Regions from separate parts of the Bifidobacterium sp. ESL0704 genome, predicted to be linked through region 1. Evidence: riboswitches for the same ligand, from Rfam matches in the RefSeq annotation. Region 1 holds a riboswitch; each other region holds the start of a gene.

Region 1 (9,864 bases):
TGAATTCGAACGGCTCGGCGCCGACCTCGCCTTCCTCGATGGCGGACGAATCGTCGAGAGCGGCACACAACAAGAAATCATCGCCCGCCACGCGTCAGCTTCCATCACAGCGACGTTCGAAGGCGGCAGCCAGCCGGAGATTCCCGGATGGACACGGGTCGGCGACCACCTCGAACACCGATTGGACGGCTCCGAACCGGGCGAGGCCCTTACCCAGTTGACCGTCATATCCAACCGTCTCGATCTGCGAATCACCAGCGTCACGACGATGCAGGCCAGCCTCGAAAGCGCCTACCATGCCATCATCGGCAACGACGATGATGCAGACGGCATCCTGAAGAAGAATGAAGGCAAAACCGGGAATCAGGGAAGCCGCGCCGACACCGCGTTCGATAACGGAGCAACCTACGGCATTCCCGACGGCACCAGCGGACACAGCACGAGCCTGGACGAGGACGCCAGAACCTACATCATTGTGCAAGAAGAAACACGGAACATAGCCGGCACCATAACGGAATCGGCCAAAGACACCGAACAATCAGGACATAGCCGCGGAACCAGCGAGGCCAACCACACCACCGGCATTACCGCCACGACCAACACCACAACCGCCACGACCAAGACCAAGGAGAGCAACTGATGAAACTCAAACGCATCGGCGCGGTGACGCGTCTGAATCTCATGCTGCAGGCCCACGACCCCGCGGCCTTCCTCATCGACACCGCCGTGCCGATCATGCTCACCCCGTTCATGGTGCCGGGCATGAAAAACACGCTGCTGGCCGAAGGCTACCGCAACATCAACGGCACCGAACTGGCCGTGCCCGCCTTCGCCATCCTCTTCGCCTTCTTCACCGTCCAGTTCATCGTAGGGATGTTCTTCGACGAGCAGAAATGGGGCACATGGGACCGTCTGCGCGCCTCACCCACACCGCTGGGTCAGGTCGTGGTCGGCAAGATTATCGTGGCCCTTTTGATGGAGGTCTTCCAATTCGTCATCGTGGTAGCGGCGGCTGTGCCGATCGACGGCTATCGCATCCACGGCGACTTCTGGGCGCTGGCCCTGACCGCACTGATGTTCCTGATCATGGTCACACTCTTCGGCGTCGCCATCACCCTGTTCTCCAACTCTCAGATGACCGCCATCTCCGTTTCCGTGTTGATCGGCATGTTCGCCGCATGCGTCGGCGGTGCCATCACCCCGGTGAGCACATTCCCCGGCTGGGCCAAGCCCGTCGCCAAACTCTCGCCGATCTACTGGACGCTGAACGCCATCGAACGCGTCAGCCTTAAAGGCGCGCATGTCGACGACATCCTCAAACCGACGGGCGTCATCGTAGCGGTGAGCGTAGTATTGGCACTGTTGGTTCTGGCAGGATATCGCAGGCAGGCCAAAGTGGACAGATAACGACAGCAGAACGTCCGATGTCCGGCTACCCGATCAGTAGCCGGACATTGTGCGACAGGTAGTGAGGGATGCATGGCAGGCAAGGCCAAAACCGCAAAAACCGGCACAAACAGAGGCACGCTCAACCGGGAAACGCTCTTGAGGAATGCGCTGGCCATTGTGGACGAGGATGGCCTTGCCGCCTTAAGCCTGCGAGCGTTGGGCAAGCGAATCGGCGTTTCCTACACGGCTTTATACCGGCATCTACCCGACAAGAACGCATTGCTCGACGGCATCGCCGAACAAATCTGGCGCGAGACGCTTGCCGGACTTGACGACAAGGAGCCAAGCAAGGAAACCACCGGCGAGGCATGCGGCGCCGAGGCATCGGTGAATCACGACGGCAACGCCGGAAACGGCAACGCTCCCGACAGAACGACCGATACGCTCACCCATACGCCAACAGACACGAAGCCAGAAAAAACATCAGGTGCGGCGGCCAATGCCATTGCCAGCGATTGGAAAAACCATGTTAAGCGCTACGCAATAAAGCTGCACACCACCTTGCTCAGGCACCCCAACGCGGCCATTTTGGTAGCCACTCATCCCATCGATACGTTGGAGCAATATCAGCTGCTCGCCGACGCCATCAAACCGTTCATGCCCGTTCTCGCCGAAAAGAATCCGCCGGACGATCTGCTGGGGCTGATTCAGGGAGCCACCATCCTGACCACCGGCTACGTGCTGGCCGAAGCCGTCGCGCCCTTCGGCGACAGCGAACGATCCAGCACCGACCCTTCAGACGAAACTCGAGAAGAGGCCATGCGCCAATCCCCCGAACTGGCTACGTTGTTGGCGCCTTTGACCGACACCGCCACTCCATGGAGCATGCAGGTCGAATACCGCAAAGCCCTTGACGCCTTGATTTCCGGGTGGGACACCGAGGTCGAAGACTGAAGACGGAAACCACGCTCAGAACGACGGCTCTGACCAGCGCCAGGCGGCTTGCCCGAATCTGTTGCCTGAAGCACCGCTGTCACCGCTGAAAGCCATTCACCCCAAGGCATATTCGCAGTCGGCCCGTTTCACTCGCTTTCCGCGTAATACCAAGGCTTGCAAGACCTATCTACTATCTCACGTGTCACCGGAACACCCAGCATGACGATTGACGTTATAGTGAAAAGTAATGCCGCATACCATAGCGGCGACACACTTCAACGAGATGGACCAAATCGCGTCCACCCGACATCGCAAGCAAAGGAAGCACCCATGAGCAAGAACATCGCAGTCGTGGCCGCCAACGGCAAGGCCGGACGGCTCATTACAGCCGAGGCCGTCAGACGCGGTATGGACGTCACCGCCGTCGTGCGCGGCGAGAACAAAACCGAAGCCCAGCACGCCATCATCAAAGACCTGTACGACCTCACGGCCACCGACCTCGCCGGTTTCGACGCGGTGGTGAACGCTTTCGGTGTTTTTGATCCGGCAAAATTCGACGAATACAGCACCTCGCTGAAATATCTGGCCGATATTCTTTCCGGTACTGACACGCGGCTGCTGGTCGTCGGCGGTGCAGGAAGCCTCTACACCAACAAGGAACACACGGCCCAGCTTTCGGATTCGTTCCCCGACACCATCAAGGGCGTGCCGCTGGCAATGGGCAAGGCGCTCGATGCGCTACGCCGCCGCGACGACGTGCACTGGACCTATATCAGCCCTGCCGGCGACTTCCAAGCCGACGGCGAGCGCACCGGACATTACGTGCTTGCAGGCGAGGACTACACCACCGACGCGGACGGCAAAAGCGCCATCAGCTACGCCGACTACGCCATCGCCATGGTCGACGAAATCGAAACCGAGCATCCGCATGACCGCGAGCGCATCTCCGTGCGCTGGTAAGTCTCCGACAACCCGACTTTCAACCAAGCCGCACCCAACACGACAACCGTGAACCGGAGACATCGGCACCATGGCCTCGATTATGGGTTTGCGGCTTGATTAAGGGGAAAAGCCGCAAACCCATGATAAGCAACCTCTTTATTCGGGGTTTGCGGCATCGGTATATTTCAAAGCCGCAAACCCATGATAAACGACCCATCCATCATGGGTTTGCGGCTTAATGCTGTTCAAATGCCGCAAACCCATGCCGCACGCGTTTTCAGAATCCCACACAAAGCGTCGGCCATCCGCACGCGAATAGGTGCCACAATCTCTTGTCCAATGAAGGACATAGCGTCTTGAGCTGTAAGTGCAGGGGAACCTGCGAAGCCGCTGCGGCGGTCACGCAAGTTGAGACGGGCACAATGCTCGACCCTTGGAACCTGTTGGTTAATACCATCGTAGGGAGACGCGAATATGGTCAATGACGCATACTCATCAGCAAACAGCAATCTCAGTAATCTCAACGATTTGGCGGCGAACGACCCGTTGCGCGAGCTCATTCGCAAGGCCGCGCAGACGGTGCGCGACACCACGCCACTGGCCCAGTCCTTCACCAACTTCGTGACCATCAATCTGGTCGCCAACGCCCAGCTGGCAGCGGGCGGCACCGCGGCGATGAGCTTCCTGCCTGACGACATCGCGGGCGGAGAAGCGGCAAGCGGGGCCAGCTATATCAACGTGGGCACGTTGCTGCCGTTCTACAAGGACGCGTTGGCCCAGATCACGCAGAAATTCCACGCCGATCGCCATCGCTGGGTGTTGGATCCGGTGGCTGCGGGAATGGGCACCACACGCACCGCCATTTTGAAGTCGTTCAAGGCGGCCCCGCCGACCATCATCCGCGGCAACGCTTCCGAGATCATCAAACTGCGCGAGATGTGGGAGCTGCCGCTGGATGAGGATGCCGTGGATGGCAAAAAAGACGCTTCAAAGCAATCCAGCGGACCGGTGGGTGTGGAATCCGCCGATGACGTCGAGGCGGCCGAGGCCAGCGCCAAGGCACTTGCACGGTTCATCGCCAAGTCCGACGCACAAGGCCAAGGCGCGGTCGCTGTTTCCGGCGAAACCGACCTCGTCACCGACGGCGAGCACACCTATCGTCTGCCCGGCGGCAGCGCGATGATGACCAAGATCACCGGAGCCGGCTGTTCGCTTGGCGGTGTGACCGCAACCTATCTGGCCGTTGCCGATCCTCTGACCGCGGCACTGTCCGCGAGCGCCCTCTACAACCGTGCCAGCGAGACCGGCGAGTCCAATTCGCACGGCCCGGGTTCATTCCAGGTCGCCTTCCTCGACGGCCTGTGGTCGACCACACCCGAGCAAATCGCCGCCTCACCAATCTTGGCGTAGGCGGAAGGCTTCCAATCCGCACGAAACAGCGTTGTTGGAGGCAAAGATGCTAGCAACCTGCCTCTAACGCAACGGCAAATGTACATTCCGCATGGGTTAGAGGCAGAAAGCCTGGTTTCCTGCCTCTTGCCCGATGTCAAATCCTTTTTCGTGGGATTAGAAGCGATCAGCAGCGCCTTCCAGTCAACCGCATAAATCCGATTCGGACAATCCGCTGCGGGCCTTTGCTCTCCAGCACCAACACCATCACTGATATTTCAAAGAATCGAGCCAATCATCATGACCATCAACAATCCATCATTCGCCTCCATGCGCAAGAACTTCGACCTGAGTTCCTACCTCGTGCTCGGCCCGGCAGACACCAAATCGCGGCCTGTCCCCGACATCGTGCAACAGGCCTTGGCCGGTGGCATCACCTTCGTCCAGATTCGTGTCAAGCCCGGAGACGCCAGAGACATCACCGAAATCGCGCGGCAGAGCGCCGAAGTCATCGCGCAGGCCGGTGCCTCGCAATCCGTGCCGCTGGTCATCGACGACCGTGTGGATGCCGCCTGGCAGTGCCGGGATATGGGCATCAAAGTCGACGGCGTGCACATCGGACAGGACGATTTGAATCCGACTGAGGCACGCAAGCTGCTCGGACCGGACGCCATCATCGGCTTAAGCTGCAAGGTGCTGGACGAAGTGAAAGCCGCCAACGCTCTGCCCGCCGACACCATCGACTACATCGGCGCGGGCCCGTTGCATCCGAGCACCACCAAACCCGACTGCATCGTCATCGGTGCCGACCACCAGCGCCACACCCAGGACACCGAATCCATCAACGCGCTGTGCCGTGAATCGAACTACCCCATCGTCGTGGGCGGAGGCGTGAAGCTGGAGGACCTGCCGGACCTGGCCCAGACGCAGGCTGCCGGCTGGTTCGTGGTCTCGGCCATCGCCGGAGCAGACGATCCGGAAGCGACCACCAAGGCCATGGTGGATTCGTGGAACACCTCGCGCTCGAAACGTGGCTGAAATGTCGCGGCACACAACACAAAACCGCAAACACAAAATGGCAAAAAACCACTGTTCGTGCGGTACCGATACAGGAACGACAGCCGAAACAGGTGCAATATCTGCAACGACGAAGACATCCGCAACAACCTCACCACTGGTTGGGTCTCGTTCGTCAAGCGCTTCCGGCGTTCACCCGTACCGGCTGCCGGCAGTGCTGTCCATCGCAGGAAGTGACTCGTCGGGCGGAGCCGGAATACAGGCCGATCTCAAGACGTTCATGGCCTTCGGCGTGTACGGGATGAGCGCCATCACCTCGTTGACCGCGCAAAACACCACGGGGGTGCGGGCCAGCGCCGCCACCTCCCCTGAGCTTTTGGCCGCGCAGATCGACGCCGTATTCGAGGACATTCGGCCGGATGCCGTCAAAATCGGTATGGTGCCCAGTGCTGAGCTGATCGAGGTCATCGCCGAGCGACTCCGGCATTTTCACGCCACCAACATCGTGGTCGATCCGGTCATGATCGCTTCCAGCGGCGACCGACTGAGCAGCGCAAGCTCCGTTGATGCGCTGTGCATAGAGCTCCTGCCACTGGCCACGTTGGTAACTCCCAATATCCGCGAAGCCGAAACCATCGCGAATCTTGGGGCGCAATATCCCCATGACGATGGCTACACTATCGCTGACACGTTGAGAACAGTCGATTTGAACAACACGGACAATAACGCAGAAACCGCCAACACAAACAATGAAGGCAACACTGCGAAGCCAATCAACGCAAACAACACGACTGCCAGAAAAATTGCCAAACCGTGCGACGCCACGTCAACCCATAAGCTGACCATTGGCGACGAGGCAAGCACCATCAAAGCCGCTCAGCGGATATCCGAACGCTGCGGCGGTTGCGCGGTGCTCGTCAAAGGCGGACACCGACAAGGCGAGGCAAATGACCTGTTGCTCAACAACGGCGAAATGACTTGGTTCCGCCATGCCCGCATCGACAATCCCAACACCCACGGCACAGGCTGCACGCTTTCCAGCGCCATCGCCGCCGGCCTTGCCAAAGGGGAATCGTTGGCACAGGCCGCGCAGAGCGGGAAGAACTATCTCACCGGTTGCATTGCCGCCGGCCTTGACCTCGGAGCCGGCTCGGGTCCGATGGATCACGCGTGGCGCTGGCGCGATGAGCAATGAACGCATCCGAGAACAGTTAGCTTGGCGTATCAGGAGACCAATGACATCAAGCCACAACAACTGTCAGGAAACCAACACTATTCGCAAAACAATGACACCAAGACAGCCCAACCGTCAAAAATCCAACACTATTCGCCAAACAATGACACCAAGCCAAACCAACCGTCAGGAAACCAGCACTATTCGCAAAACAATGACACCAAGCCAAACCAACCGTCAGGAAACCAGCAATATTCGCCAAACAATGACACCAAGACAGCCCAACCGTCAAAAATCCAACACTATTCGCAAAACAATGACACCAAGCCAAACCAACCGTCAGGAAACCAGCAATATTCGCCAAACAATGACACCAAGACAGCCCAACCGTCAAAAATCCAACACTATTCGCAAAACGGTGACACCAGGGCAAACATCAGCCGTCCATCATCCAGTAACATTCGTCAAATCATGACGCTGAAACCTTGAGACAACAGGAGCGTTCCCTATGAGCAATCCACAAACCAACATTGATACCAGCACGAACACAAGCTGCGACGAGGCCACCGCCCAACTTCTTGCGATGCAGAAGCGCTACGACAACGATCTGGGCCGCGCCAAGCCCTCGCGCCTGCGCGTGCTCTCCATCGAGGGCTCAGACCCGATCGGCGGAGCCGGCACGATGGCGGATATGAAGGCGTTCACCGCACAAGGCGTCTTCGGCTACGCGGCGATGACCAGCATTCTGGCGCAGAACACGCAAGGCGTCACCGACATCGTCAACGTCGAGCCGTCGTTTCTGCTCGCACAACTCAAGGCGGTGAGCGACGACGCGGATATCGATGCCATGAAAATCGGTATGCTCGGCACACCGGAACTGGTCGACACCGTACGTCTTTGGCTGGTTGCGCTGCTAGACGATTACAGGACTCGCGGCAAAGCCAAGCCAACCGTCGTGCTCGACCCGGTGATGTACGCAAAGTCCGGCGACAGCCTGCTTACCCCGGAGGCTGAGCGGGCGCTGGCGACGTTGGTCCCTATGGCCGATATCATCACACCGAATGCGATGGAACTGGCCGCACTGGAAATGATGGATGACGATACAGCATCAGACCATGATGCCGTCAGCGCTGCCACAGACAAAAACAATGTTGGAAGCACGCTCAACGGCGGTTCTTCGGCGTCTGAACAGCGACAGGAACCCAGACACGCCAACCCGCAAGCCCCACGTACATACTCGGAAATGGAAACATTGGCAAAATCCGTCGCCACCCATTTCGGTGTGGCCGTCTACGCGAAAGGCGGCGCCCTGGCACTCAGCGGCAACAGCGAATGCACCGATATCCTCGTGGTGCCGACGCCTGGGGGTACGGCCGCAGACACCGCCGCAAAACCAACAGGCGCGGCAACATGCAAGACCACGCCATCGCCATCCGGCCCGAGCACAGAATCCGACAACGATTCACCTGCTGATGCAGCTAACCTCGCGTCGGCGGCACAGGATTCATGCACGTCCAAATCTACGTCCCTACCGCGGAATGCACGCATGGCCCGCACCGCATCCGCCGCGTACAACCTCCCTACACCAGATATTTCGGTCGCCGTCACGCGGCTTGAGGGAGAGGCCGTCCCCACCAAGAACGTGCACGGCACCGGCGATACGCTTTCCAGCACGCTGGCGGCCTTGCGACCGCAGTGCGGCGATTGGGTCGAAACCGCGAAACGGGCCAAGGCGTGGATGACCGGTGCCATCGCAGCCGCCGACGGCCTGCATGTCGGACGCGGGCACGGGCCTGTCGATTTCACCTGGCAGCACTCCCCTACGGGTTTGAGCTTTACCGAGGATTATTGGCGTCGCTCTACCGAAATCCGCAAACGCATCGCCACGATGCCGTTCCTTGAACGCATGCTTGACGGAACGCTGCCGCTCGAGGATTTCTCGTTCTACCTGCATCAGGACGATATCTACTTGACCGACTACACCTCGCTGCTGGCGCTGGCGAGCAGCCGCGCCGCCGACCCGCACGAACGCGCGTTCTTCGCCGACGCCGCCTCGTACGGTCTTGAAGAAGGGCTGACATTCCACAGGCAATGGTATCGGGAGCATGGTTTCGGCGTCGAACGCGCGCCGATGAGCGAGACGACCGCCGCTTACCTCGGCCACGAACATCGCTTCACCGACACCGGTTCATACTCGGCACTGGTAGCCGTGGTCATGCCATGTTATTGGGTCTATTCCGTGGTCGGTCAGGAAATGGCGCGGCAGGTGCGCGAACGTCGGCTCGACCTCGACCATCACCCCTACGGCCTGTGGATCCGCATGTACGCCGACCCCGGTTTCGCCTCGCGCACGCTCGAGGAGTTGCGCATCTGCGACCGGCTCGCCGCCGACGCCACCATGGCCGATTACCGCCGGATGATGGACGCCGCCCTAGGCTCCACCGAGCACGAATACCGCTTCTTCAACCAAGCGCTTACCCGCCACGCGTGACTAATCGCGCATAGCCTTACCATCCGCACAACCACAGTGTTCCGTCGGAAAAGTGCATCTAAGGTCGGCAAAGGTGCACTTCTTTGACGCCACCGTCAAAAATGTGCACTTTAGACCGACCAGAATGCATGTTTTTGACACTGGCGTCAGAAATGTGCATCCACGCCCCGCTCAAACGCACTTTTTTGACGGGAACCCGCGAAGCAACACAGGATAAGTACGGACCTATGCCGATGCACACAGCTTGGCGCACTTTCAGTCCACGGACTTGAGGGCCTCGAGCATATCGAGGTGCTTGAGTTTGGTGTTGACGAAGAACCCCAGTGCGACGGTGATGAGGCCGACCACGACCAGCGGCACCACGAACGGCAACCAGCCGATTGACTGGTCGAACATGACGTCGTCCGGCGGGACGGCGGTGATGATGTAGCGGTGCAGCCAGATGCCGAATCCGTAGCCGACGACGATGCCGAGCAGCGAGAGCAGAATCGTTTCGCGGTAGATGTACATCGTGGTCTCGCCGTTG
Region 2 (9,864 bases), 870 kb from region 1:
TATCCGGATCGAGAACGTCACGAGGATAACCCGTCACCTCACAGAAAACATCCACCAGAAGCGATTCCAGCGAGTCTTCGGATATACCGGCAGGCCTATCCGCTTCCTTACCCGTCGGAGCTTTCACCTGTTGGCCGACTGCCGCCTCATCATGCTCGGCATCGCGGTCGGCGGTATTCTGACCCGCGGCATTCCCGCCACACAGCCATCGCAATCCATCAAGACGATCTTCGGTCAGATCGGCACGTGCCGCACCGTAGTCCAACCGGACCACACCGCCGTGACCGTTTTGAAGACAATCGCCAACAAGCCTGCCGACGATGCCTTTCGGACCGGCGTCGATGAAAACGCGAATTCCGCGACGTTCACAAGCCGCTACGCAGTCCCGGAAATCAAAGGGAGTGACGAGCTGAGCGGCCAACAGCTCTGGCAACGCCGCCACTTCGCGCTCGCCCAATAGCGAACCCGTAATCGTGGACACGACGGGAATCCTGGGCGTCTTCCATTCGTAGCGTTGAAGCCGAGCATGCAAATCGGACACCACCGGCGACAATACCTGGCTATGGAACCCGACAGGTATCGCCAACTTCGTCGCCTTGACCCCGCATGCCTTCAAATCCTGAAGCGCCCGATCGACCAGCGCGGCGCTGCCCGAAACGACCATCTGGGCATCGGAGTTGACAATGGCGATGACGATCGGCCCACGACAAGCCAATTGCGCCACCTCGGAGCGAACCATCGATTCCGTTTCAGACGAGTCGATTTTCACCGCCGCCATCGCTCCACGCATGTCTACAGGAATCGAGGCGATGCATTCGGCACGATCCAAAACCGCGGATAGCCCATCGGCAAACGACACCGCTCCGGAAGCAATCAACGCGCTGTATTCGCCGAGGCTATGCCCCATCAGCAGGCCCACCGGAACAGAATGCTCAAGAATGGCCTCGAACATGGCCACCGAAGCCGTCACGATAGCCGGCTGCATGACCTGCGGCATCATCAACGTCGCGGCCGTGCCCTCACTTATTACCCGTGTAAGCGCTTGTCCGTAACGTTGCGCATAGATCTCGTCCGCCTGCTCGACAAGACGTTTTGCGGCCGGTGAACGCAGGAGGAAGCCATCGAACATATCCAACGACTGGCTTCCGTGACCCGGAAAACAAACGGCAACATCGTCACCGCCCGTAGCCACGTCCTTGACAAGAGCACCCAGAGAAAACACATCCTTCGGGTCGATATCAGCCATCACACACCACTCCTTATCGTTGCCGTCGTAACCCTTCAATACCCAGCATCACGAAAAGATGCTGCTCGCTCATTGCAATGGACGCACCCAATCCCACCGCATCATGCAAAGCAGAGGAAACTCGGCAGTTGCATCCTTGACATCCCTTCGAACAATCAAGGTTCGACAATCCATCAAACATTATTATATTATGATAATAATTATTATTTATAGATAAAGCATATGACTTTTGTCACAAAAATAAATCAGAAACCCCGACTCTGCCTCAAATCCTTGACAATCGCGCAACCATTAATTGGCACAGAAAAGGCAAAAGCACACATGCTCGAACGGCGAGTTCCAGACGCAAACCCGCCAAAACACGACGGGCACTCAATGCGTTTCGCCCAAATGTTTCCACGTTACCGTGATGAGCGCGCGGTCCGCCCCAGCCCGTCACAGGACCACTCTGCCTGCCATTCACGAACTGCCATCAGCTCGGGCCTGACGAACAGGACAGCCACGACGTACGGCACCGTCATCATGGCAATGAGCATCAAGGCGTAGGCAAATGAACCGCCGATTACGACAGCAGACCCATGCAAAATCCCCTTGCAACACCACAAGGTAGGGCGGGCATGGCATAATGATGGTTTGTCGGTTCGATGCCGACGTGCCCCCGTGGCGGAATTGGTAGACGCAGCTGACTTAAAATCAGCCGCCATTGGCTTGTGGGTTCGAGTCCCACCGGGGGTACTTTGCTTTCATCACTGAAAATATTGCAATTCCGGCATTTTCAAAAAACTCAAGCAGCACTCGCAGACTTCCATGAATTCATCTTGAGTTCATTTCGCAGCCAATTGAGTGCATGACTTCATCAACCGCACCTGGTGCAACGCTCAACCATGTACTTCGAATTCGGCCAGCACGAGAAGGCCAATCACTGTCAGTCATGCGCAATCTCATCTACGTTGCTGAATTCGGCCAGCATGTTAAAAGCAGACCTACTGCCACAACACCCGTCGTTGAGACGATTACTGACGCCACGAAATTAGTTTTTCAGCAGCTTTGCCCCGTAATCGAGCACGATGCCGTCCAAGAGGCCGTGGTCGCTGGAGACGAAAGAATCGATCGGCGCGCCGTGGTCGCGTTGCGCGGCCTGCGAGACGCGTGTGAGGATACGGTTCCAGACCAGCGCTCCCCCGCCGACCACGTCGATGCGGCCGGGATGGATCGTCTTGTAGGTCGCGCGTTCGGCGCGGGTCATGTTGAGGAAGCGATCGTCGACTTCGAAAATGTCCTTATACGATACGCGTACGCCGTCGACGGCACGATGATCGTAAGCCTTGAGGCCCAGTACCAGCGCGGTCATCGTGGTCACCGTTCCGGAGACGCCGATGATGGTGCGGGTCGATCCCGCCGGCACATGCCCGAATGCCTCATCGATATGCCGGTCGATGTCCTCGCTGGCCTCGGCAATCTCGTCTTGGGTCGGCGGATCAGAGCGCAAATGGCGTTCGGTCATGCGGACCGAACCGATGTTCATCGAAAACGCGGACTGCACGCTTGTCGCCGGCGCGGATTTTCCGTCGCCGCCCATCACCATCTCGGTGGATCCTCCCCCCAGATCGACTACCAGATAGGGGGCTTCCAGCCCTTTGCGCGGCACGCTTCCGGTGGCTCCCAAAAAACTCAGCGCGGCTTCCTCCGTACCGGCAATCACCTCGGGGCGTACACCCAGGATCGATTCGATGCCGTCCTCGAAATCCTTGCGGTTCTCGGCGTCTCTGGTGGCTGAGGTGGCGACGAAACGCAATCCATCCACCGGATGTTCCTTCAGCACCTGCGCAAAATCCTTGGCAGCGGCATACGCGCGCGCAAGGGCGTCCGAAGCGAAACGGTGGGTCTTGTCGACATCCTGGCCAAGCCTGATGACCTGCAGCATGCGCGGCACGATATCCTCCACACTGCCATCGGCGAACACCTTGGAGACCTTGAGACGGATGGAATTGGTGCCGCAATCAATTCCGGCAACGGTCACAAAATCCTTGTTTTCGTCTTTCATGCAACACCATCCGTTTTTGTCTCGTTTGTTTTGCCATCTTCGACATTATCCGTCCACCGCAACATTGCCGCCATTGCGGCCGCGCTCGAACACCCGCATCCATACCGCGACACGCCTGGCAGCAACGAGCCCAGGCCGCCTCAATCCAGCTGTGTGGTGCAACGGCAGACGTTCGGGGCGAACTCGTCGGCGATGCGTTTCATCACCATGTCGCCGACGGGGTTGGCCCCCTCACCCATCACCAGCGTCTGCGCCACGAGCGCGTGCAGGCATTTCACGCGCACAGGCATCCCTCCCGCGCTCGTGCCGGCGATATGCTCCTCGCTGTCGCCAAGACGGGTCGCGAGCTCGTGACGGAAGGCGAGATAAAGCCGATGTGCCTGCTCGTATTGCCCGCGGATCGTCTCGTCGTGCTGGACCAGATCGGTATAATGCCGCATCGAACCGTCCGCCTCGACCCGGGAGACGGCCTTGGTGGCCTCCGGACTGGTCAGGTAGCAGGTGGTGGGGAACGGAGTCCCATCGGGCAGCACAGGGCGCGTCACCACCGCCAGCGGCCTGCCGCACACACAACGCGCGCCGACGGCGACCATGCCACGCGGGAAACGTCCCAGTTGTTTGTTGACCAAAGCCACGTCATCATCGCTGGGTTTGCTGGCCATCACGCGGTCCACCAATGCCTTGGCCTGTGCCTTCAGGCCGCTTTCATCAATTCTGCTGGAAGACGGCGAATTATTGGAATCGGCAGAAGATCGCCGCTGCGCTTCCCGTGCGTTCGGGTTTACTGATTGTGTGGATTGGGATTGCTGTTCTTGCACGCTGTTCCTTATTTTCTGTGAGTCGATGAGTCGCTCTTGTTTATCGTTGTTTATTCAATGTATCGTCGATCAGTCAAATCCAACATCGCCAGCATGAACGCCCCAGAAATCGAAACCCACACGCCTGCCATAAGCCGAATCGCTGATAGTTGTCACTCGCCTATTGCCCACTTGCCTTGGCACCGGATTTTCCGCCATGTGCGTTGCCGCCGTCGGCCTTCTGGCCCTTTTGGTTCTGCGAATTCGTGACATTCTTATTATCCGTTTTATTATCCGTTGATTTGCTCTTATTCCCTGAATTCGGGACGGTAACGGCTTTCCCGCCAACGGCTTTGGGAGTGGTGACCTCATCGGTTTTGGCTTTTTTCAACGGCTCATCGGCTTTTTTGAAGCCGTAGGCCAGTTCCCGATACCAAGGCAAAGTGGGTTTGTCCGAATCGGCATCGTTCTGCTCGGCACTCTCGGATTTCGGTTTCACACCGGTGACCGCTTCAGGATGCTCGACATGGATGGCCTGTTCTCCCGGGAAGACGAAGCCCAGCCTCTCCCGCGCCTGGGCGGTGACATAGGCATTGTCGTTCCAACGCGAGATGTCATTTTCAAGATTCTGTTTTTTGACGACCAAAGCGGCTTCCTGCCGCTTAAGCCCGTTGAGCTCCGCAAGATTCAAAGCATAACTGTGAAAAGTCGCCGCCAATTGGATGGCACCAAGAACGACAATGAAAAAAGCGACGAAGAACGCAACCGGGCCTGAACCGCGGCGGCGGCTCTGCTTCTTGCCGCGCTCCACCTTGCTTTTCTCATTCGTAATGCCCATAAGACATAAAATACCCGTCACATTCGACTCAGCAGAGTCAATGCGACGGGCAACGCTCACAGCGCAACAAAGCACCGTGGCCGGAACTTCAGCTTGAAGTTACTTCATGTACTTCTTGCAAGCCTTGAACGCGGAATAGCCGGCGTACTCGGCGGTGGAGCCAAGCTCCTCCTCGATCTCGAGCAGGCGGTTGTACTTCGCGATACGCTCGCCACGGGCAGGAGCACCGGTCTTGATCTGACGGGTGTTCTTGGCGACGGCGAGGTCGGCGATGGTGGTGTCCGGGGTCTCGCCGGAACGGTGGGAGACCATGGAGGTGAAGCCGTTGGCCGTGGCGAGCTCGATGGCGTCGAGCGTCTCGGTGACGGTGCCGATCTGGTTGAGCTTGACCAGCAGGGAATTCGCGGCATGCAGGTCGATGCCCTTCTGCAGACGCTTCGGGTTGGTCACCAGCAGGTCGTCGCCGACGAACTGGAGCTTGTCGCCCATCTCAGCGGTGATCTTCTGCCATGCAGGCCAATCTTCCTCGGCGAACGGATCCTCGATGGAGACCAGCGGATACTTGGAGACGAGCTCCTTGTAGTAGTTCAGCATGTAGTCGGCATCGCGGTCGGCGCCGTCGAAGTGATAGGTGTTGGTGTCCTTGTTGTAGAACTCGGAGGACGCCACGTCGAGGCACAGGCCGATCTGCTCGCCCGGCTTGTAGCCGGCGGCCTCGATGGCCTGCATGATGTACTTCAGGGAATCCTCGTTGGTCTTCATCTTCGGAGCGAAGCCGCCCTCGTCGCCCAGACCGGTCTCATGGCCATCCTTCTTCAGGATGGACTTCAGGGTGTGATAGACCTCAACGCCGGCGCGCAGGGCTTCCTTATAGGAATCGAAGCCGTAGGGGGAGATCATGTATTCCTGGATGTCGGTGGCGAAATCGGCGTGTGCACCACCGTTCATGATGTTCATGTTCGGAACCGGCAGGATGTGGCCGTTGGTGCCGCCGATGTAGCGGTAGAGCGGCAGTTCGGCGGATTCCGCGGCGGCATAGAGGGCCGCGAGCGAGACGCCGAGGATGGCGTTGGCGCCGAGCTTGCCCTTGTTGGGGGTGCCGTCGAGCTCGATCATGGTGTCGTCGAGGGCACGCTGGTCGGTGGCGTCCATACCGATGACCTTGGGGGCGATGACCTCGTTGACGGCCTTCACCGCGTCGAGGACACCCTTGCCCTGATAGCGGGACTTGTCGCCGTCGCGGCGCTCCCAGGCCTCGGCCTCGCCGGTCGAAGCGCCGGAGGGAACCAGGCCGATGCCTTCGGCGCCATCAACGGTGTCGAGGGTGACCTTGACGGTCGGGTTTCCACGGGAATCGAGAATCTCGCTGGCATATACGCTTTCGATTGCTGCCACAATTACTCCTTTAAAGCTGGACTTACGTTAACAGTTCCAAGATTAATGTCTTTGATGGACGTAAACCAGCGAAATCGGCTTTTTTATGTGAGCGCTCACATATAGCGTGCGGACAAATTCTCCATATCTGCCGGGTCGCTAACGAGCTTTTCGTTTACCCAAGTCTTGAACGATTCGCGTCTCGATGTCCAGCTCGGGAGTTCTAATGCTTTTTGACATGGGGTGCCCAAGCCGAATGTCTGAAAAATACTGGCGCGCGACAGCGCAAAAGCGAACCGGCCGGGCTGAGATCATACCCATCGAACCTGATGTAGGTAATGCTATCGAAGGGATGTCCGATGCACAACGTTGCTGTGCGTCCGAAAAGCCATTCGGCAACTTCATCATCAGCATCGTCGACATCATCGGGCATGCGGCATATCGTCGGCATCCTCGATGACGCTGAAACCATGCCCTCCAAACGGGGTGCAGGCGCGAACCTGCTGCCACGGGAAGGCATGAGACTGCTGCGGATGACCGGCCCCTGGCTTTCCACGCTCGCTTTATGTCTCTGGTGGTTTTTCGCCACCTTGTCTCCAGCTGATTCTCGGCCTCTGCCCTCGCCTATCGAGGTTATCAAGGCATGCGGCGATCTGAACGCCGAAGGCTTGCTCTTCCCCTCGATCGGCATCAGTCTGGCCCGCGTGCTTTTGGGTCTGGTGCTGGGCATCGTCCTGGCCGTGCCCATCGCCGTCATCGCAGGCGCGTCAGCCATCGGCTTCGACCTTGTCGACAAACCGGTGCACATGCTGCGCGCCATACCGTTTCCAGCGCTTTCACCAGTGCTCATCATCATGCTGGGCATCGATGAATCCATGAAGATCGCGCTGATCGCCATTGGGGTGTTCGGTCTGATCTATGTCAATGTGCGCGACGGTATCCGTAACCTTGACCCCAAGCTCATCGAACTGGCCCAGGCATATCGATTGCCCAGACCGTTGGTGCTGCGCAGAATTCTTTTCCGGGGAGCCCTGCCGAGCTTCATGACCGGCCTGCGCTTCGCCATCACCGTGGCCTGGATCGCGCTAGTCACCTGCGAGACGGTCAATTCGTCGGTCGGCATCGGCTACATTCTCTCACGCGCCCAGCAGTTCTCACGTACCGATCAGATGGTGCTGTGCATCGTGCTCTACGCCATCTTCGGCCTTTCAAGCGAGGCCATCGTCGGCATGCTGCAACACGCGCTGACCCCATGGATGCGTAAGCACTGAGCCGAGTCGCTGCCCTGTCGGAATCATTTCTTATCAAAGTGCGGCAACTTCCCCATCTCAAGCCACCAGGCAAATTCGACTTACACAACAGACAACATTGAAGAAGGAAGATTATGACAAACCATCTCATCTCATCGTCGTTGAGCAAACATCATTCCGCGATACGTCGTCTATGCGCGGCGACCTGTACGCTAGCGGCCGTCGTGGCGTTGGCCGCCTGCGGCGCCCCTTCAGGGACATCGGGCACGTCGAAACCCGAAGACACCGTTCGCGTCGCCTACCTTTCGACGGCGAACTACCTGACCACGATACACAGCGAGTCATTCGTGGCCGAAACGATGAAGCCTTACACAGCCAAGTTCATGGGACCGTTCAACCCGCCGGACACCTCATACAAAGCCGTCTTGGCAGGCAAGGCCGACGCCGCCAGCACCGGGCTGGGAGCCTTCATCGATTTCATCGACCAGAAGCAGCCGTGGGTCGCCTTCGCCATCGAATACTATGACGGGGATTCCCAAGGCATCGTCGCCGCGCCGAATTCAAAGGTCACCACACTCAAAGAGCTCTACGGCAAACGCATCGGCATCGACAAGAAAGGCGCCACCGGCGATTACGTCGTCAACGCCGCGTTCCGCCATGCCGGGCTCGATCCGAAAAAAGTCACCGAAGTCGAGCTGAGCCAGACGGATTTCGCCGCCGCGTTCACATCCGGAAAAATCGACGCCTTGGCCACCTACGACCAGAACCTCGCCACAGCGATGGCCACCCCCGGTGCCCGCCTCATCACCAATGGACAACACTATGATTCCAAGAATGTGAGCGTGCATATGGTATCGAAGAAATTCGCCGACACGCACCCGCAAATCGTCAAGAAACTCTATCAGGCGTTGGTCAAGGAATCCGACAAGGCCCAAAAAGATCCCGAGTTCATCTATCAGACCTACAAGCAATTCGGAGCCTCCGACACCATCATCAAGCAGGTGAGAAAATTCGATATACCGAAGATCCTGCCGGTGGACGCCAAAGGCAAGAAGATGGTTGACGACATCGCACAGCAATATGTCGATTTCGGTTTCATCAAGACCAAACCGGACATCGACTCCCATATCATCGACTGCACGAAATGAGGGCGAATATGCCGCCACGGCTTTCAAGACAATCCGACGATCGTCCCCTGCTCTGTCTGCGACATATCGGTCTCTGCTTTGCCGATAAACCAATCCTCCGCGATATCAACGCCACGGTGAATACAGGCGAATTCGTCTCGCTGATCGGCCGCTCAGGATGCGGCAAATCTACGCTGCTGCGCATTGTAGCGGGACTTCTTACGCCGCTCACCGGAACGATGGAGGCCACACAATCGTTCGCGCTCGCCTTTCAAGACGCCAGGTTGGTGCCGTGGATGAGATTGTGGGACAACGTGACATTGGGGTTGCCGGGCTCGAAGAGCGACCGGAGAAATATCGCACAGAAAGCCCTGGCGCAGGTGCAGCTTGCCGACCACACCGATTCCTGGCCCTCGTCCCTTTCCGGTGGACAGGCGCAACGGGCCTCGTTGGCCAGGGCTTTGGTACGTGATCCCAAGCTTCTGCTGCTCGACGAGCCATTCGGCGCCCTTGATTCGCTCACACGTTTTGACATGCAGAACCTGTTGGCCTCGTTATGCGCCAGGCATCAATGGGGAGTCTTGATGGTCACCCATGACATCGCTGAGGCCACGCGCCTGTCCGACCGCGTGCTGGTGCTCTGCGACGGAGAGATTTCCGACGACATCCACATCGACCGCAATAATCTGGACGACGAGGGACGCCCCCAAAACCACACACAAATCGAAGATCGGCTACGCGGGACGTTATATGGCAAAGACAGCGGAACGCAGGAGGCAAGATCTGCCAACTAAGGTGCGGATCATCAAACCGCCTTCGTGAACAACAACAAAAGGTCCACTCGGCGGCAGCGGCTATCGACCGGCAACGGTTCCCGGCATGCTTGGTACCTTCAGATCGCCGGCCTCCATCTCGGGATGCCGCAACGCTTCAAAGCCGTTGATCACTAGCATCGGCCATCCGTTTGATTGTGCCGATGCCGGTTGTCCTGCTCTACCTAACGCGAGCCTCCACGCCACGCCAGATCTTCGAGCAGCTGGTCAGCCCAGCCCATCACCTCGGGGCTGCTCATCGGCTTGCCGCCAAGCGAACCGCCGAATGGCGCGGGAATCAGGAGCGTATGGGTGACCGGACGATACTGCGAGCCCTTGTAGATGCGGGAAATACGCATCTGCAGCGACTCGGGCG
Region 3 (9,864 bases), 490 kb from region 1:
TTGAGTTACGAATATGTTTCGGACGGCGATTTTCAATTCAGATTCGTTTGAATTTCAAGGAAATGCGGGATAAAAAAATCCTCTCGCGATTTGGTCACGAGAGGATGGGATCACCGGCCGCGCATGGCTCGGCGGCTGATGTGCTGCGGACGTGTGGGATCGATGCCCTTGGGAATGCCGAGACCGCGCTTCTCCTGGAGGGTGCGCAGACGGCTGTTGAGCGTATCGAGCTCATCCTTGGTCAGCACGAAGCGACGGCGTGGATGGATCTTGTTCATCAAGGCGAACTTGTGCTCGACAGGCTCGTAGCTTTTGCATTTGAGCACGGTCTTGCGCAGATCCTTGAGACGTACCTGTCCTTCTCCGGTGCCGACGGAAATGACGAAGACCGGAATGTTGCTTCCGGCGGTCACGCCTTTGATGGACTGCTTCTGACGCTCCAGCGGTCGTTTCGTGCGGCTTTCGCTTCCTTCGGCCAACAGATAGATACCGTTGTATCCGGTCCCTCGCCAAATCGCCTCTTTGGTCTTCGGATCGATCCAGACCGGGGTCTGGGGGAAGTTGTAACCGGCCTTGTTGATATTGCCGAGCACGCTGACCGCAGCACCAGGCTGGCCTTCAAGCTTGGCATAGCCGACTTTGTCTGCACGATTGGTCAGCGTCATGGTGAACAGCAGCACGCCTACCATCACCAGCAGGATGACCATGAAAATCCAGGTGAGCCAGCTCCAGCGCATCAACAGGCCGACGATGACGCCGACAACCAACGGCAGCAGGAACGCAACGGCAAGCAGCCAGGGGAGCGCCTTGTCTTCCGCGTGCGTGTATTTATAGATCTGGCGAATCTGATTGATGACTTTCAGGCCCTGTTTCTTGTCTTTTTTCGCCTTTTTCTTTTTGGCCATCGACTTCCTCACTTGCGTTATCGGGCACGGACAAACTAAACCCTGATTTTAGGGAGTGGTTGCGACGCAACACATGCGGTTGCGTCGCCTGTGCGGAAATCCGTTGCGAACTTGCAGGATTTATCTGGTGTGCAACGGCCGTCCGTCCGCTTTGAGCAGAGCCTCTCCGAATGCCTCGCTGAAGGTGGGATGCGGGTGGATGAGGCGCGCGGCATCGCTGAGTGCCACGCGATTGCCGACAAGCTGTTCGGCTTCGGCTATCAGGTCTCCCGCATCCGGGGCGAGCATGTGGACTCCGAGAACGACCGGCGTATCGGGTTTGTCACCATAAGCCCCTGAGACGATGGACATCGAACCCGCCTCGCCGCTCATCAGCATCCTGGCATTGCCCATCATCGGGTAGGCGGTCTCTTGGGGCTCGAGGATGTCGGTGGCCGCTTTGGCCTGTTCGATCGTCAATCCCACGCTGGCGAATTCCGGGGTCGAGAACACGACTTCGGGAACCGTGGTGTCGTCGACCGGTTTGGGGTCGCGGCCTGCGATGGATTCGGCGATGACGATGCCTTGTTCGAAGGCGTGGTAGGCGAGGGCCGGTCCTGGTGTAATGTCTCCCAGCGCCCAGAGGCCGGGTTGGCCGGTACGTCCGAAATCGTCGGTTTTCACCAGACCATGTTCATCCAGTTCGATGCCGGAGCTCGTAAACCAATCAGCGTCGGTATTGGGATCGCGTCCGATGGCCGCCAATACAACGTCGGCCTGGATCTGATGCTCGGTTGCGTCTTTGTCCTTGTCGCTGGAGTAGCGCACCGTTGCACCTGCCGAGTTCGCAGAGTCATCGATATCGGTCAGATGGCTGTGAGTGATGATATGCACCCCGTTTTTGGCCAGTGCACGAGTCAGTGCCATCGACGTGCGGCGGTGCATGTGGGAGAGCACGCGTTCGTGACGAATGAGCAGGGTCACGTCGACGCCTGCCGCGTTCCACATCGATGCGAATTCCACAGCCACGGCACCGGCGCCGACAATGACCGCGGATTTCGGCAACGTTGGCAGATCGAGCGCCTGGGTGGAATCGATGACCACTCCCTCGAAGGGATGATCCGGCAACGGTCGGGGACGTGAACCGGTAGCCACCACGATGTTGTCGGCGGTGATTTCAACGGGAGTCCCTTGCGCGGTATCGGAATGGGGGATGGGTGAACGGTCGGTTTCTGCGATGTGCTCCGGACCGGCGCAATCGCGGTTTTCGGTATCTGTCTGGGCTGCCGTTGCTTCGACGTGATGCTTCCCGACGATCGAGGCGACGCCGTTGATGACCGTCACTTTTCTTGCGGCAAGCAACGAGGCCAGGCCATCGGTCATCGCCTTCACCGCATGGTTTTTGAAGTCTGCCAGTTTCGCAACATCGATGTTTTGAATGCTCGCGTCGATGCCCATGCGCTTGGCGTCCCTGACGTTGTGTATCGCCCGTGTTGCAGTGATGAGGGCTTTGGAAGGGATGCATCCGCGGTTGAGGCAGGTGCCGCCGAGCCGGTCTTCCCGATTGATCAGGGCGACGGAAAGTCCGAGCTCGCCGGCTCGCAATGCCGTGGCATACCCGCCAGGACCGCCGCCGATGATGGCAACGTCAACATGTGTATTCTGCATTTTGCCCCCAATGTCTATGCCCTATAGGTAAGAAAATACCTTTGCCTCCATATCTTATGAATGGGTGCAAAGGTATCTTGTATCAAAGCCGGCGAATCGAAGGTTTTACTTCGGCCAGTTGCCGCGTTTCTTCGACGTCGGTTTGGGAATACGCCAACGACGCAGCTGAAGCGCACGTCCCCACGCATAGGAAGCCATGCGCGTGCCCTTGGCCACCGATTTCTCGCCGAATTTCTCGATGAGCTTCTTTTTGAGCTTGTGCCACATAATAACGACGTCGATGACCGAAGCGATCAGATACACATACATCAACACCATCATGATGCCGTAAAGCGCCTGTGAGATGAAGCCGACCACCATGGTGAGAATCATGATGACGAAAAACGCAGGGATGAAGTATTCCGCGAGATTGAAACGGGCATCGACGTAATCGCGCACGTAGATATGCGCCGGGTCACGTTCGAGACGCGGCATATGCGCCACATCGCCGGTGCGCATCGCATCGTACTGTTCGTCTTCTTTTTTCCGGATACGCTCTTTAGCAGCCTTGCGGTCGGCTTTGCGGTTCTTGGGAACAAGCGGATGGAGGTTGCGTTGTTCGGCGACTTTGCGCTTGGGCGTGGGATGCCCCTTGCTTTCCTGCGCTTCAGATTCCTGTAATGTGGAATCGACGGATTTTTGCGCCGTTTCCTTGTCTTTGTCCTTGCTGAAGGGATTCCATGTCATTCTCTTGAGATTACGGGCAAGTCTCGACTCGCGAATCGAGGCAAAGAGCAGGGAACAGAGGAATATTCAACGGTTTTCTCGCGTTTTCCCGGGGCTGTGTGATGATCGAGATAACGGACAAATCTGACAAGGAGCATCACATGGCTGTACTGGACAAGGAAGAACTGCGCTCTCGGGTTGATGACGATTTCGAGCGTGTCGTCGATCTGCTGAGCAGGAAGGTCGCGCTGAAATCCGTTTCGGCGCAGGGCATCACCGGCGAGCACATGCGTCGTTCGGCGCAATTCGTGGCCGACGAGCTCAGGGAACGTGGGGTGGACGCCGAAGTGGTGCAGTCAAAGAACCCTGACGGCACTCCGGGAGCGTTCGAGGTGGTCGGTTCCAAGATCGTCGATCCCGAAGCGCCTACAGTGCTGCTCTACGCGCATCACGACGTCCAGCCGGTCCCGGACGCCTCGGCCTGGGATACCGACCCGTTCAAGGCGACCGAAATCGACGGACGTCTTTATGGACGTGGCGCGACCGACGACGGCGGCGGCATCGCCATCCATTCCGGTGCGTTGCACGCATTGGGCGACGATCTGAAGGTCAATGTCAAGGTCTTCATCGAAGGGGAGGAGGAGATGGGCTCGGCGAGTTTCATCCCCTTCATCGAGTCCCACCGCGACGCGTTCGATTCGGATGTCATCATCGTGGCCGACTCCGGCAATTGGAGCGCCGAAATCCCGAGTCTCACCACGAGCCTTCGAGGCAACACCGATCTGGATGTCACCGTGCGTGCCCTGGAGCATCCGGTGCATTCCGGACAGTTCGGCGGCCCGGTCCTTGATACGAATACCTTGTCGGCCATGCTCATTGCCTCGATGTATGCCGAGGACGGATCGCTGAACATTCCCGGACTCACTGGCGGCGACCCCGTTGGAGGACTCCAGCGCGACCTCGACGAGGCCGGCTTCCGAGCCGATTCCTCGGTGGTCTCCTCCTATCGCCTCGCCGGCTCCGGTTCGTTGGCCTCGAGACTGTGGACCAAGCCCAGCATCTCGGTCATCGGATTCGATGCGCACCCGGTCGAGGGCTCGTTCAACGTCATCGCCAACGAGACCCGTTTCCGCCTTTCCATCCGCACCGCACCGAACCAGCGTCCCGAGGATGCAGCCAAGGCCGTCACCGACTTCCTGACCGGACATGCCCCGTTCGGTGCCGAGGTTACGGTTTCCACGCTTGATACCGGTATGGGCTGGAGCATGGATCCCGACGCCGAGGCCACCCAGGATGCGCTGGAATCGATGCGCGAGGCGTTCGGCGTCGAGCCGATCAACAAGGGCGAAGGCGGCTCGATTCCGTTCATCCCCGAACTGCAGCGCATCTTCCCCGACGCCCAGGTCCTGGTCACCGGCCCCGAAGACCCCAAAGGCAACGCCCACAGCCCCAACGAATCCATCGACCTGACGAGCCTTAAAAACAACGTCCTCACCGAGGCCCTGATTCTGGACAAACTAGGCAAATAAGCTGATTGCACTGACGTCAGTCGTGTGGGGGTTGGGGCATACAATGCTCGACACGCTCCGGGCTGAGCCGTTAAGCGGGAAGTCCTGTGGACTTCCTGTAGGCGAAGTGAGCGCGATGTATCGAGCGCGAAGGCAAAATCTTCGATTTTGCACTGGCCAAGCTTTACTCCTCAGCATGGCATATCTGCCGCCGCCACTAATGCATGAAATATCTGACTGATTTGCCGAGTTTGTCCAGAATCAGGGTCGGTGCTACTCCAAGCGAATAGCTGCCGCATGCGCAAGGTTCCTCGATGTATACGGGCGCAATTGCGCGGTCGATGTCATAAGGCTCCTCACTCAGGCGGCAGCTATTCGCTGGTGAGCCACCTCCCGCAACCCCTGTCAGTCAGATTCCTTGTACAGAGTGTGGGGCGGGGATATGCGATGTTCGGGCGTAAGACACGGCCTATGCAAAATCGGAGATTTTGCCTTCGCGCTCGATACATCGCGCTCACTTCGCCTACGTGAAGCCCACTGGGCTTCACGCTTAACGGCTCAGCCAGTAAGCGTTCCGAAGCATTGTATGCCCCAATCCCCACACGACCACCCGTTGACAGTTGACAGGGGATTGCTCTAGGATGGCGAATTGACACGGGGGCTGGCCATTAGAGGCCGGCTGAGATGAGGATTTCCTCGACCGAATGAACGTGAGTCCGGACAATGCCGGCGCACGGACGTCTCTCTTTCCCGTGCCTTGGTATGCGCGCCGATAAACGGTGTGCACCACAGAAAGGCACAAATCATGACATCATCAAATCAGACGACCATTATCTCCAAACCGAATCTCAAATGGCGTGTCGTCGATATCGCCGTGGCTTCGGTCATCGGCGTGGTCAGCACTTTCGTCTACTGGGCCGCGGCTCTGCTGTATGGTCCCATCGGTTCTCCGCTGGACGCGCTTGTCCCTGGCCTTGGCGGCCTGATGAACGGGCTTTGGCTCTTTGCGGGTCCTCTTGCGGCCGTCATCGTACGCAAGCCGGGGGCCGCGACCTATGCGGAAGTCGTGGCGGGCGTGCTCGAGGCCCTGCTCGGCAATTCTTGGGGCGGAACCGAAACCTTCCTGATCGCGCTGGTGCAGGGGCTTTGCGCCGAGGTGGTGTTCCTCTGCGTGGCCTACAAGGTCTGGAACCTGCTCACGCTCACGTTGTCCGGCATGGTATCGGCCATCGGCTGCTGGGCTTATACGTTCTTCACCCATCTGCAAGGCTTCAACATGACGGGTGCATACGGCATCTGGTACCTGGTCGCCACGGTGATCTCCGGGGCGTTGGTGGCCGGCGTGCTGATGTGGTATCTCTATATCGCCATCGCCAAGACCGGTGCCATCGACAAGTTCGCTTCGGGCCGTCAGGTCCGTGCCGCTTCCAAGTGAGTGGTATCAGGTAGAATTCAGGCATCGATGGGGGAACGTATGCAAGGCAGACAATCTCAGGGCGGCGGTAGGCGTGAAGGCGACCGACACAAACCATACGTTCGGGATATCCCGGCCTCTGAGAGCCAGGCTCCTTCACAGGCCGGGCAGCCTGCCGGCGAGAAGGTTGCCCGCAAAGCGCCGCCTGCGGCTATCGCTTTCCGCAACTGGGGCTACCGCCATGCCTCGCGCCGGCATTTCGCCGTGCGTGGCCTGAACCTTGACATTCACCCCGGCGAACATGTACTCCTGCTGGGAGCCTCCGGTATCGGCAAATCGACGATACTCGAAGCCGCTTCTGGCCTGCTCGGCGGGGAGGTTGCCCAAAGCACGGACGAGGACAGGCCGGGCGAAGGCGCCCCGGTGGTCGCCATCGAGGATTCGGAAGGCGGCATCACCGAAGGCGGCGTCTTCATCGACGGCATCCCGGCCGTCGCCGCCCATGGCCGTGTCGGCCTTGTCCTGCAGGACCCGGATGCGCAGACGATCTTCGAACGCCTCGGCGACAACGTGGCCTTCGGTCCGGAGAACATGGGCGTGCCGCGTGACGAGATCTGGCAGCGGGTGCGGCAAAGTCTTGCCGACGTAGGCCTTGAAGGATTGCAGCTGCACCGTTCCACCATGCACTTGAGCGGCGGGCAGATGCAACGCCTCGCCTTGGCCGGGGCATTGGCCATGCAGCCCGGCGCGTTACTTCTGGACGAGCCCACGGCGAACCTTGACCCTGAAGGCGTCGAGCAGGTCATCGGCGCGGTCTCCAACGTGTTACGCGACACCGAAGCCACCATGCTGCTGGTCGAGCACCGCGCCGGACCTTGGATCGACCTTATCGACCGGGTCGTCGTTCTGGGTCTTGAATCCGACGATCAGGTCAAGGCACGCGTCACGCAGGTCGGCGACGCTGCCGAAATCGACCACAGCGGATTCCGTCGTACCATCGTGGTCGCCGACGGCACGCCGGACGATGTGTTTGCCAACCGTGACCTCGACTTTGCGGCGCTCGGTATCTGGATGCCCAGCAGATATCGCCGTCCGGAAGACGAAATCCATCGAATCCATACCGATGACGAGCCCGCCAGCGATCCCGCGATCGGCGACGGCAAGGCGCTGCTCTCCACTAATGACCTATCGATCGGCCGCGACGGCAAGCCCATAGCCGACCATATCAACATTTCGTTCGCGGCCGGGCAGATCACCGCTCTAGTAGGGCGCAACGGTGTCGGCAAGTCCACGCTTTCACTGACTCTCGCAGGCCTCCTGCGGCCTGTGGCGGGCAGCGTCGAAGCCTCTGTGCAGCTCGCCAAGGGGGCCAGCGGCAACTCTCCGATGGATTGGAAATCCACTGAACTCGCGGCGCGTGTCTCTTACGTCTTCCAGAATCCCGAGCATCAGTTCGCGCGTGGCAGCGTACTGGAAGAAGTCATGCTCGGGCTTGTGCGAACCGGAACACCGGAGGATGATGCCAAGAAGAAAGCCATGGCGCTCTTGCGCCGGTTCAGGCTTTCGCAATATGCCTCGGTCAACCCTTACACCCTTTCCGGAGGGGAGAAACGTCGCCTGACCGTCGCTGCCTCGCTGGCCGCCGCACCGCGCGTGATCATCCTCGATGAGCCGACCTTCGGCCAGGACCGACGCACGTGGATGCAGATCGTCTCGCTGATCCACTCCTTGCGCGGCGACGGCGTCAGCGTCATCGTCGTGACCCACGACCGCGATCTGGTCACCGCACTCGGCGCCCGTGTCATCGAATTGCAGGCGCAAGACGATGCCGAAGGCGTCCGCTCGATGCATGAGGAGCGTCGCAAGGCGGAACCATCAAGCAGGGACGCTGGGACCTCTGACGACGAAATCGCCGTCAGCCCGGTCAACGAGCGCGACGAACAGGAACGGCAGTCCAGTCGTTCGCCTTTCCTTGCCTCGCTCAATCCGACGTTCAGGATGCTGGGCGGTTTCCTCGCCGCGCTGCCGTTGATCTTCAGTCTTGACTGGGTCTCGGCGAGTGTCGCGTTGCTGATCGAATTCGTTCTGCTCGCCTGCATCGGTCTGTCGCCTTGGCGCGTGGTCAGATCGACCTGGCCAGTGTTCATCGGTGCCCCCGGCTCGGCGCTGGCCGTGCTGCTCTACGGCAAAGAAGGCGGACGAATCTGGTGGCATTGGGCGATGATCACCGTCACCGACCGTTCGGCGGTGCTGGCGCTTGCCACCGGCATCCGTATCCTTGCCGTCGGCGTCCCGGCCATCATCGCAGTACTCGGCGTCGAGACCACTGATCTGGCCGATTCCTTCAGTCAGATCCTTCACCTGCCCGACCGCTTCGTCTATGGCGGCCTGGCCGGCATGCGCCTCTTTTCTGTGTTGCGCGACGACTGGGCCGCGCTCACCGCTTCCCGTCGTTCGCGCGGCCTCGGCGACGAAAACAAGGTCAAGGCGTTCTTCCCGCAGACCTTCGCCCTATTGGTCCTTTCCATCCGCCGTTCCACCACGCTCGCCACTGCCATGGAGGCCCGCGGCTTCGGCGGCGACACTCCGCGCACCCATGCCCGCATCAGCCGAGTGAATCCGCGGGACTGGGCCTTCGTCATCGTCTGCGCCGTCGTACCCGTTCTCTCCCTCGTCATCGCCGTCATCGCCGGTACCTTCACCTTCTTCGGTGGGTGAGCCGAGCCGACCGTTTTCGATTACGCCGATTCCGGATTGTCGCAAACGGGCCAAAGCGTTGTCTTTGCAAGAACCGGCGGTCTGCTATGAGTAAACGGTGTTCCGGCACTGTTGGCAAGAACCTCGCGTAGAGTATGGGCTATGCCTTTTAACCAGCACATTATCGACAATCCCAGGTCCGAGCGCGTGCGGCGCGTGACAGAACTGGAGAAGACCAAGGGTCGCAGGAAATCGGGAAAGTTCCTTATCGAAGGACCGCAATCGGTACGCGAGGTCGTGCGTTGGATGCCCGACGTTGTGGAGGATTGTTACGTACAGACCGACGAGCGGCAATCGCGGTTGCTTTCGACGGTGGTCGACGACATCGCGCGAGAGGCCGACGAGGCGGGCCTGTATATCCATCAGGTGACAAGCGATGTGATGCATCGGATGAGCACGGACGCGCAGGGCATCGTCGCCGTCGGCAATCTCGGGGCCGTGCAACGTCGTATGGCACAGGGTTTTGAAGGCCGGGAAGCCACTGGCTCGGAGCATGCCGAGGTGGTCCATAACGTTGCGACCCGGGGTACCGAGATACGAAGCGCAATCGCGAATGATTTCGAAGCCGATAACGTGACGTCGAAGGAGATTGCACACTCAACATGGAACAGCGGGAATCCTGATTCGTCCGGAGGCACGGTGGCCGCCTTCTGGCAGATTCGTGATCCGGGCAACGCGGGGACCGTCATTCGCTCGGCCGACGCCGCCGGATGCCACGCGGTCATTTTCGTGTCGGATTGCGTCGACCGCTTCAATCCGAAGGTCATCCGTTCCACGGCCGGCTCGTTGTTCCACCTGCCGGTGGTCACCATGAGCACCGATGAATTCTTTGAATGGGCCGCGCAGCAGCATCGCGAGGTGATTGCCGCCGACGTCTACGGCACGCCAACGCTCAAGCCGGAATCGCTGATTGATGTGGTCGAAGAAT

Evidence for each region. Region 1 has a riboswitch for thiamine pyrophosphate ahead of OZX64_RS02530 (hydroxyethylthiazole kinase). Riboswitches for the same ligand answer to the same signal wherever they lie in the genome.
Region 2: linked by a shared signal. The riboswitch ahead of OZX64_RS05865 (ABC transporter permease) and the one ahead of OZX64_RS02530 (hydroxyethylthiazole kinase) in region 1 are both predicted to bind thiamine pyrophosphate.
Region 3: linked by a shared signal. The riboswitch ahead of OZX64_RS04300 (ECF transporter S component) and the one ahead of OZX64_RS02530 (hydroxyethylthiazole kinase) in region 1 are both predicted to bind thiamine pyrophosphate.

Annotation. Positions count from the first base shown of each region.
Region 1 is NZ_CP113929.1:757,006-766,869, reverse strand. Features, by position in the region: gene OZX64_RS02550 (ABC transporter ATP-binding protein) at 1-640, shown strand, start outside; gene OZX64_RS02545 (ABC transporter permease) at 640-1,407, shown strand; gene OZX64_RS02540 (TetR family transcriptional regulator) at 1,480-2,343, shown strand; gene OZX64_RS02535 (NAD(P)H-binding protein) at 2,656-3,285, shown strand; TPP riboswitch at 3,629-3,750, shown strand; gene OZX64_RS02530 (hydroxyethylthiazole kinase) at 3,742-4,677, shown strand; gene thiE (thiamine phosphate synthase) at 4,957-5,694, shown strand; gene OZX64_RS02520 (hydroxymethylpyrimidine/phosphomethylpyrimidine kinase) at 5,879-6,868, shown strand; gene OZX64_RS02515 (hypothetical protein) at 6,858-7,322, shown strand; gene OZX64_RS02510 (bifunctional hydroxymethylpyrimidine kinase/phosphomethylpyrimidine kinase) at 7,356-9,338, shown strand; gene OZX64_RS02505 (FtsX-like permease family protein) at 9,594-9,864, opposite strand, start outside.
Region 2 is NZ_CP113929.1:1,625,844-1,635,707, forward strand. Features, by position in the region: gene OZX64_RS05835 (SDR family NAD(P)-dependent oxidoreductase) at 1-1,246, opposite strand, end outside; tRNA gene OZX64_RS05840 (tRNA-Leu) at 1,901-1,981, shown strand; gene OZX64_RS05845 (Ppx/GppA family phosphatase) at 2,277-3,290, opposite strand; gene OZX64_RS05850 (DUF501 domain-containing protein) at 3,431-3,952, opposite strand; gene OZX64_RS05855 (septum formation initiator family protein) at 4,269-4,925, opposite strand; gene eno (phosphopyruvate hydratase) at 5,025-6,320, opposite strand; TPP riboswitch at 6,529-6,669, shown strand; gene OZX64_RS05865 (ABC transporter permease) at 6,818-7,570, shown strand; gene OZX64_RS05870 (NrtA/SsuA/CpmA family ABC transporter substrate-binding protein) at 7,684-8,697, shown strand; gene OZX64_RS05875 (ABC transporter ATP-binding protein) at 8,706-9,470, shown strand; gene mfd (transcription-repair coupling factor) at 9,674-9,864, opposite strand, start outside.
Region 3 is NZ_CP113929.1:1,250,191-1,260,054, forward strand. Features, by position in the region: gene OZX64_RS04280 (DUF4191 domain-containing protein) at 111-905, opposite strand; gene OZX64_RS04285 (FAD-dependent oxidoreductase) at 1,026-2,552, opposite strand; gene OZX64_RS04290 (DUF3043 domain-containing protein) at 2,658-3,278, opposite strand; gene OZX64_RS04295 (dipeptidase) at 3,419-4,786, shown strand; TPP riboswitch at 5,410-5,521, shown strand; gene OZX64_RS04300 (ECF transporter S component) at 5,571-6,200, shown strand; gene OZX64_RS04305 (ATP-binding cassette domain-containing protein) at 6,228-8,897, shown strand; gene OZX64_RS04310 (RNA methyltransferase) at 9,039-9,864, shown strand, end outside.